One region of the Stenotrophomonas sp. NPDC077659 genome, then DNA from elsewhere that is predicted to be linked to it. Evidence: predicted binding sites of a transcription regulator. Region 1 holds the regulator's gene; the other holds the start of a gene.
The links. The regulator FliA, encoded in region 1, starts transcription of late flagellar genes. The targets are predictions, from matches to a motif close to TAAAGTTTNNCNNNCNNNGGCCGATAA.
Positions count from the first base shown of each region.

Region 2: ACQKDV_RS11425 (methyl-accepting chemotaxis protein) is a predicted target of FliA. The motif match lies at 2,419-2,445, and genes of this name have one in related genera.

Region 1 is NZ_JBNNHG010000001.1:92,025-96,430, reverse strand. Features, by position in the region: gene ACQKDV_RS00390 (chemotaxis protein CheA) at 1-627, opposite strand, end outside; gene ACQKDV_RS00385 (protein phosphatase CheZ) at 630-1,235, opposite strand; gene cheY (chemotaxis response regulator CheY) at 1,235-1,627, opposite strand; gene ACQKDV_RS00375 (RNA polymerase sigma factor FliA) at 1,684-2,427, opposite strand; partial or broken gene ACQKDV_RS00370 (MinD/ParA family ATP-binding protein) at 2,424-3,137, opposite strand; partial or broken gene ACQKDV_RS00365 (helix-turn-helix domain-containing protein) at 3,129-3,425, shown strand; gene dnaN (DNA polymerase III subunit beta) at 3,701-4,406, shown strand, end outside.
Region 2 is NZ_JBNNHG010000068.1:11,649-16,054, reverse strand. Features, by position in the region: gene ACQKDV_RS11445 (hypothetical protein) at 1-133, shown strand, start outside; gene ACQKDV_RS11440 (NUDIX hydrolase) at 135-596, shown strand; gene mnmA (tRNA 2-thiouridine(34) synthase MnmA) at 593-1,735, shown strand; gene hflD (high frequency lysogenization protein HflD) at 1,732-2,346, shown strand; gene ACQKDV_RS11425 (methyl-accepting chemotaxis protein) at 2,474-3,664, shown strand; gene ACQKDV_RS11420 (hypothetical protein) at 3,763-3,975, shown strand.

The DNA of each region.
Region 1 (4,406 bases):
CGGGGCGGTCGCCGGCACCACGGCCACCGGCTTCGAGCCCGGGGCCGCGCCGCCATGCAGCTGGTCGAGCAGGGCTTCGAACTCGTCTTCGCTGATCAGGCCATCGTCGGCCTTCTTCGGCGCAGCGACGGCGGTCGGCGCGTTGCCGCCGTGCAGCTGGTCGAGAAGGGCTTCGAATTCGTCGTCGGTGATCAGGTCGCTGCCCGTGGCGGCAGGCGCTGCGGCGGCGCTCGGTGCGGGCGCGGCCCCGCCGTGCACCTCGAACTGGGCAATCAGGTCCGGCGGCGCATAGCCCGGCTCAGTGCCGGACGACACCGCATCGAGCATCGACTGCAGGTAATCCAGCGATTGCTGGGCAGCATCGAAATGACCGGACTGCAGCACGGCCTGGCCGGCACGGGCCGCGCCCAGCGCTTCTTCGGCGGCGTGGCACAGCTCGACCATGGCGGTGATGCCGAGGAAACCCGCGCCGCCCTTCAGCGTGTGGTAACCACGGAAGACCGCGTTGAGCTGGTCATTGTCCTGCGGTGCCTGTTCCAGCGACACCAGCTGTTCGCCCAGGCGATCCAGGATTTCCTGGGCCTCGATGATGAAATCGGCAGTGATGTCGTCGGCAACAGCGCTCATGCTTACAGCCCCAGATCCGACAGGAGGTCGTCGGCGTCGTTCTGCGAGACCGCGTGGCGGTCCAGCCCCTTCAGTGCCGGCCCGGCCAGTTCCGGGTCGGTGCGATGCTGTTCCGGCGGCAGCCCAAGTGCGCCGAAGCCTTCGTGCACGCGGCGGACGATGCCGACCACGCGACGGATGATCTGGCCCGTCAGGTCCTGATAGCTCTGGGTCAGCGCGATCTCGGTCAGGTTGTGGCGGATGCGCTCCAGCTGCACGTCCTGGCCCGGCCGCAGGCCATCGGCGCGCAGCTGTTCGGTCAGGGCCCGGCATTCCTCGGCCAGGTCCAGGGTACGGTGGGTGGCCTGTTCGGTCATTGCCACCACGTGGTCCAGGCGCGCGCAGGCATCGTCCAGCTCGCCGGCCTCGTCGGGCACGGTGGGCAGCTCGCCGAGCGCCTGGCCCAGCTCGCGCGCCAGCCGCGAAAGGCCGCTCATCATCGGCTGGGTGCGCGCGGCCACCAGGCTGTCGATGCGCTGGCGCCAGGCGGTCTCGTCGCCTGACTCCAGGGCATCCAGGGCTTCCTGCAGGCGCAGGGCGAGGGCGCTTCTGTCGGCCGGGGTATCCATCAGGCGCTGGCCGCCAGGCGTTCGAAGATCTTGCCCAGCTTTTCTTCCAGGGTCTGGGCGGTGAACGGCTTGATGATGTAGCCGTTGACGCCGCTCTGGGCCGCTTCGATGATCTGCTCGCGCTTGGCTTCGGCGGTCACCATCAGCACCGGCAGGGTCTTCAGCTTGGCATCGGAACGGATGGCCTTGAGCAGCTCGATGCCGGTCATCACTGGCATGTTCCAGTCAGTGACGACGAAATCGAACGGCTGGCTCTGCAGCATCGACAGCGCGGCATGCCCGTCCTCGGCTTCGGCGGTATTGGTGAAGCCCAGATCGCCCAGCAGGTTCTTGACGATGCGACGCATGGTCGAGAAGTCGTCAACGATCAGGATGCGCATGTTCTTGTTCAAAGCAGAGTTCCTTTGGTGTTCATTCCGAGGGGCCGGGGGCAGCCGACTCGTTCATGTCATTCTTCAAGGCCCGCGTCGGCGGCCTCGAAGGTTTTCAGGCGGCCGCGCAGGCGCAGCACGGCCTGGCCGTGGATCTGGCAGACCCGCGATTCGCTCACGCCGAGCACCGCGCCGATCTCCTTCAGGTTCAGCTCCTGCTCGTAATAGAGCGAAAGCACCAGCTGTTCGCGCTCGGGCAGCAGGCCGATGGCCTTGCCCAGCTCGCGGCCGAATTCGCCACGTTCCAGCACCTGCTGCGGGGTTGGGCCACCCTGGGCCACGGTGTCCAGCTCGCCCTGGTCCTCGATGCGTGATTCCAGGCTCAGCACCTGCCCGCGCGAGGCGTCCTCCATCAGGCGCAGGTATTCGGGCAGGGGCATGTCCATGGCCGCAGCCACTTCGGTGGCGCTGGCGGCCCGTCCGCTGCTCTGCTCCAGGCGACGGATGGTGGCCGCAGCATCGCGGGCCCGGCGGTGCACCGAGCGCGGTACCCAGTCGCCACGCCGGATCTCATCGATCATCGAGCCACGGATGCGGATCGAAGCGTAGGTCTCGAACGAGGCCCCCTGGTCGGCGTCGTAGCTGCGCGAGGCTTCGATCAGGCCCATCATGCCGGCCTGGATCAGGTCGTCCACCTCCACGCTGGCCGGCAGGCGCGCGGCCAGGTGGTGGGCGATGCGCCGCACCAGGTCCGAGTGCTGGGTGATGACGTCGGTCGCGGTCGAGCGCTGGACTTCCTTGTACTGGGCTGCGCCTTTCATGCGGTCACCCCACGCTGCTTGAGGATGCGTTCGAGGAAGAATTCGACGCCGCCGCGCGGTTCGGTGGGCGCCTGCCAGCGGGCGGTGCGGCGGGCGATCTCGGTGATCGCCAGCGCGGCCGGGCTGGACGGGTAGGCTTTGACCACCGGCTGCTGGCGCTGCACCGACAGGCGCAGCCAGTCGTCCTGCGGCACGCAGCCGAGGTAGTTCAGCGAGACATCGGCGAGGAATTTCTCGCAGACCCGGCTCAGCTTTTCATACAGTACGCGGCCCTCGTTGGGGTCGCGCACCATGTTGGCCACCACCTGGATGCGGTCCACGCCGCGTTCGCGCGACAGTACCTTGATCAGCGCATAGGCGTCGGTGATCGAGGCCGGTTCATCGCAGACCACCACCACCGTGTCCTGTGCGGCTTGGCAGAAGGTCAGCACGCCATCGGTGATGCCGGCAGCGGTATCCACCACCATGATGTCCAGCTCGCGTTCCAGTTCGGAGAACACGTTGACCAGGCCGACATGCTCGGCCGGGGCCAGTTCGGCCATGTGCCGGCGGCCGGAGGCGGCCGGGACCACCAGCACGCCGTTGGGGCCCTCGATGATCACGTCTTCCAGGCTGCAGCGGCCGGCCACCAGGTCGGCCAGGGTGAAGGTGGGGTTCAGGCCGAGGATGACGTCGATGTTGGCCAGGCCCAGGTCGGCGTCCAGCAGCAGGCGATCAGCATTCCCAACATCCAGAAAACCGTTGCCGACTATTACGGGCTGCAGATCAAGGATCTGCTGTCCAAGCGCCGGACCCGCTCGCTGGCCCGCCCACGCCAGGTCGCCATGGCCCTGACCAAGGAACTGACCGAGCACAGCCTGCCTGAGATCGGCGATGCCTTTGCCGGTCGCGATCACACCACGGTGCTGCATGCCTGCCGCCAGATCCGCACCCTGATGGAGACCGACGGCAAGCTCCGCGAGGACTGGGACAAGCTGATCCGGAAGCTGAGCGAATGATGCACGGACGCTGATGAGGCGTCATCGCACAAAACGGTGCAGAATCCGGTAGCAAGCGCGGGATGAGTTGTGGATAAAATTGGCGTCGGCAAACGCGTCGAATTTATCCACAGCTTTCCCCACCCCCTGACGGACAGTAATGCAGAGGGTTTCGAGGCTGAAAACTCTTTACATTACAAATACTTAGCATTGTTTTCCAGCGATTCTGTCTCTACCAGCACCACCAAGCTTTTGATTTATTCCACATTTTTTAAAGCATAGGGGCACGGAACCACATGCGTTTCACACTGCAGCGCGAAGCCTTTCTCAAGCCGTTGGCACAGGTCGTCAACGTGGTCGAACGCCGCCAGACCCTTCCGGTTCTGGCCAATTTCCTGGTCCAGGTGCAGAACGGCCAGCTGTCGCTGACCGGTACCGACCTGGAAGTGGAGATGGTGTCGCGGATCGCGGTTGAAGACGCCCAGGACGGCGAAACCACCATTCCCGCCCGCAAGCTGTTCGAGATCATCCGCGCCCTGCCCGACGGCAGCCGGATTACCGTCTCGCAGACCGGTGACAAGATCACCGTGCAGGCAGGTCGCAGCCGCTTCACCCTTGCAACGCTGCCGTCCAACGACTTCCCGTCGGTGGACGAAGTGGAGGCCACCGAGCGCGTAGCCATCGGCGAAGCGACCTTGAAGGAGCTGATCGAACGCACCGCTTTCGCGATGGCCCAGCAGGACGTGCGCTACTACCTCAACGGTCTGCTGTTCGATCTGCGCGGTGATGCCCTGCGTACCGTCGCCACCGACGGCCACCGCCTGGCCCTTTGTGAAACCGACCTGGCCAAGCCCAGCGGTTCCAAGCGCCAGATCATCGTGCCGCGCAAGGGCGTGACCGAACTGCAGCGCCTGCTGGAAAGCGGCGATCGCGAGATCGAGCTGGAAGTCGGCCGCAGCCACGTCCGCGTCAAGCGCGACGATGTCACCTTCACCTCGAAGC
Region 2 (4,406 bases), on a different contig from region 1:
GGACAAGACCGCCATGTTCGTGGTGAAGATCGACGCCGATGCCACTACCGACCAGCTCAGCGACGCCATCGATGCCGCCATCCGTACCGCCGATGCGATGGAGCTGGAGCTGACCAAGAAGGACGACCTCTGAGTTGAACGCTGTGCAGGACCCGCGCTGGGCACCGCATGCCACCGTGGCCACCGTGGTGGTCGACGGCGGCCGCGTGCTGCTGGTGGAAGAGACCATCGACGGCCGGCAGGTGCTGAACCAGCCCGCCGGGCACCTGGAACCGGGCGAAAGCCTGGCCGCCGCCGCCCTGCGCGAGACCCGCGAGGAAACCGGCTGGACGGTGGAGCTGACCGCCTTCATCGGCTGTTACCAGTGGACCGCGTCGGATGGCACTGCGTTCCTGCGCTTCTGCTACGCCGCCCGCCCGCTCTCGCACGATCCGGACCAGCCGCTGGATGCCGGCATCGACCGCGCCCTGTGGCTGGACCCGGCCGAGCTGCGGGTGGCCGGGCCGCGCCTGCGCAGCCCGCTGGTCTGGCAGGTGGTGGCCGACTATCTGGCCGGCCAGCGCCACCCGCTTTCGCTGGTCCGGGAGGTCGCATGAGCAGCCCACGGGTGATGGTCGGCGTGTCCGGCGGCGTGGATTCATCCGTGGCCGCCTGGCGCCTGGTGCAGCAGGGGGAATCCGTGGCCGGCCTGTTCATGCAGAACTGGGCCGACGACGGCAGCGGCGACTGCCGCGCCGAGGATGATCGCCGCGACGCGGTGGCCGTCTGCGGCCTGCTCGGCATCCCGTTCCATTTCCGCGATTTTTCCAGCGAGTACTGGCAGGGGGTGTTCGAGCACTTCCTGGCCGAATATGCCGCCGGCCGCACGCCCAACCCGGACGTGCTGTGCAACCGCGAGGTGAAGTTCAAGCACTTCCTGGACGCCGCCCGCGAGCTGGGGGCCGAGCGCATCGCCACCGGCCACTACGCCCGCATCGCCCAGCGTGGCCCGCAGTGGCTGCTGCTGCGCGGTGCCGACCGCGCCAAGGACCAGAGCTACTTCCTGCACCAGCTGGGGCAGGAGCAGTTGGCCGCGACCCTGTTCCCCATTGGCGACCTGGAAAAGAGCGACCTGCGCCGGATCGCGCGTGACGTCGGCCTGCCGACCCATGCCAAGAAGGATTCGACCGGCATCTGTTTCATCGGCGAGCGCGACTTCCGCGAGTTCCTCGGCCGCTACCTGCCGGCCAAGCCCGGCCAGATCGTCGACCCGGCCGATGGCAGTGTCATCGCCGAGCATCCGGGGGTGTTCTATTTCACCCTGGGCCAGCGCGAGGGCCTGAACATTGGCGGCGTGCGTGGACGTCCCGCTGCGCCGTGGTACGTGGTCGGCAAGGACGTGGCCAGCAATGTGCTGTACGTGGACCAGGACCGCGACAGCAGGTGGATGCTGTCCGACCGCCTGCGCTCGGAGGCCGCGCACTGGATCGCCGGCACACCGCCGGCGCGGCGCTTCGAGTGCACCGCCCAGACCCGCTACCGGCAGCCTGACGAGCCGTGTACGGTCGAGGTGCTGGACGATGGCAGCGTGCTGGTGACCTTTGCCCGCCCGCAGCGCGCCGTTACCCCTGGCCAGTCGCTGGTGCTGTATGACGGCGATGTCTGCCTGGGCGGCGCGGTCATCGCCGCCACCGATGCGCCGCTGGAACAGCGCCTGCGCACCACCCCTTCTCCTTTTGAGGTAATCGCTGCATGAGTTTCACTGTCGACGACCGCGTTCTGGCCCTGGCCGGCATTGCCCAGGCCCTGCAGCAGGTGCGCCGTATCGCCGATACCGGCCATTCCGACGCGGCAGCGGTGCGTACCGCGGTGGACAGTGTGTTCCGCATTGATGCCGCCTCCCCGCAGGAGGTCTTCGGTGACCGCCACGCGTTGAAATCCGGCCTGCGCCTGCTGCACAACTATTTCCGCAACCAGGGCCAGGACCCGATCCTGCCCAAGCTGGCGCTGTCGGTGCTGCAACTGGAGCGCCGCTTCGTGCAGGACGGTGCCACCGTCAACAAGGTTGCCTCGGGCATCGAGCGCGCCCACCGCCAGGCCGCCGAGCTGGGCGACAGCGGCCATCCGGACGTGCTGGAGAGCCTGGGAGGCCTGTATGCAGACACCATCAGCCACCTCAAGCCGCGCGTGATGGTGCAGGGCAATCCACACTATCTCGGTCAGGCCGGGGTGGTGGCCGAGATCCGCGCCCTGCTGCTGGCCGCCGTGCGCGCGGCGGTGCTGTGGCGGCAGCTGGGTGGCAGCTATTGGGACTTCCTGCTCAGCCGCAAAGCGATGACCGAAGCCGTGGACCGGCAGCTGGGCTGAGGCACGGTGCCCGCCGGGCCATGCCCGGCGGACGCGTCGGAAATCCGGCGCTTCCAGAAGGCACATCGACGTTAAAGAGAAAGGGCGTACGGCCGATACATCCTCCGTGCACCTCCCGAGAACGTCCATGTACTCACGCATTTTCATCCGTCTGGCCGCCCCCCTGGCCCTGACTCTGCTGCTCCCCTTTGCCATCGGCTTTGAATGGCCGGCCGCCCTGCGCTGGGCGATCCTGACCACGATGACGCTGAGCTGGCTCGGCTTTGCGTGGTGGACCACCCGCGCCCAGGCGCAGCGTTCCCCGGAACATGCCCGTGTTCTGCGTGAGCAGGACCAGCTGCTGACCGAGCTGCGCAGCTTCGTCGGCAACGAAATCGATGGTTCGCGTGGCGAAGTGGAACGCGCCCGTGACCTGATCCGCCAGGCCGTCTCCAGCCTGGGCGGCAGCTTCGACGCGATGAACCGCAAGTCGCGCCAGCAGAGCCAGGCGCTGTCGCGCATCGTCGACCGCGCCGGTGACGAAGGCAGTGCCGGCCTCGACGTCGCCCGCTTCGCCCAGCATGCCAACCACCGCATGGAACAACTGGTTGAAGCACTGGAACAGGTGAGCGGCCAGAGCAGCACCACCGTGCAGCACATCGACCAGATGGCCCAGCACCTGGACGGCATCTTTGCCCTGCTGGAAGACGTGAAGTCGATTGCCGACCAGACCAATCTGCTGGCGCTGAACGCGGCCATCGAAGCAGCGCGTGCCGGTGAAGCCGGTCGCGGCTTTGCCGTGGTGGCCGACGAAGTGCGCAACCTGTCCGAGCGCTCGACCACCTTCAACGAGCAGATCCGCAAGCTGGCCCACAGCTCCAAGGACGCCATCGCCAAGGTGCGCGAAACCGTCTCGCACATGGCCTCGCGCGATATGGACCGTTCCCGCGAAGCGCGACAGGAAGCGGCGGCGATGCTGGACAACGTAGCCCAGATCAATGCCTCGCTGGGTGACGGCATGCGCGAGGTGTCCGAGTGCGCCCGTGCGATCGATGGCAGCGTGGCCGAAGCCGTGCGCGCCCTGCAGTTCGAGGACATCGCCACCCAGGCACTGGGCGGCGTACACACCCACCTGGACCGCCTGACCGCAATCAACCGCGAGGCCGTGGCTCTGCAGGAGCTGCTGCACCGCAATGGCGGCGTGTTCGATGCAGAGATCGCTACCGCCCTGCAGCGCACCGGCAGCCGATTGCGTGAGCTGCGCAGCGAATGGGAGCGCCCGCCGCACAAGCCGGTCGCCCAGCAGAACATGGGCGCCGGCACGGTCGAACTGTTCTGATCCTGATGTCCGCTGCCTGCTCCGGCAGCCCGCAAGGCCCCGGTCATTCCGGGGCTTTTGCCTGTAATCTGACTCTGAACGCCCCTGCCCCGCGCACCATGACCTTGATCCGCGCCCTGCCCCCGATCAACCCCGACGAGCGCCCGCGCAACCCCAGCGTGCGCGAGCAGTTGCAGCAGCTGGAGGTGGTCGCACGCGAGGAGATCGAGGAGCTGAGGCAGCTGGCCGATGCCCGCCCTGCCCCGTCGGCGCCTGCGGGGGAGCTGCTGGGGATGGCCTGGGATCTCGGGCTGGATGGGGATTCGCTGTAGATCCACGCCGTGCGTGGATGGGTTGCCGCGATATTTGCACCCGTGTGTGCACCTGCGCGGTTCAGGATTTACTGCGTGGTCTGAGAAGCGGGAGCAGGACACACTGCCGCTCCTGCTCTGTTTCCCAGGCATCTACATGGCGTTCAATCTGGACGAAGCCCGCCAGGCTTTTGAGCAATTCCTGATGTCGTCAGGCTGGCACACGGTAGACGGTGGGGCCTGCCATTGCTCACTCCGCGGTCGCCTCGGGCTGACCAGAAACATCGTTCCGGGCAGTGTCCATCGTCAGATACTCAGCCCGAGCGATCTGGCTTGAAAGGAATGACCTGCAGAAGCCCTGCAGGAGCAGGTCCATCCTTACATCATCCACGCATGGCGTGGATCTACTGAGACAGTTGCTGTTCCAGGCGCGCACGCGCGAATGCAGTAGA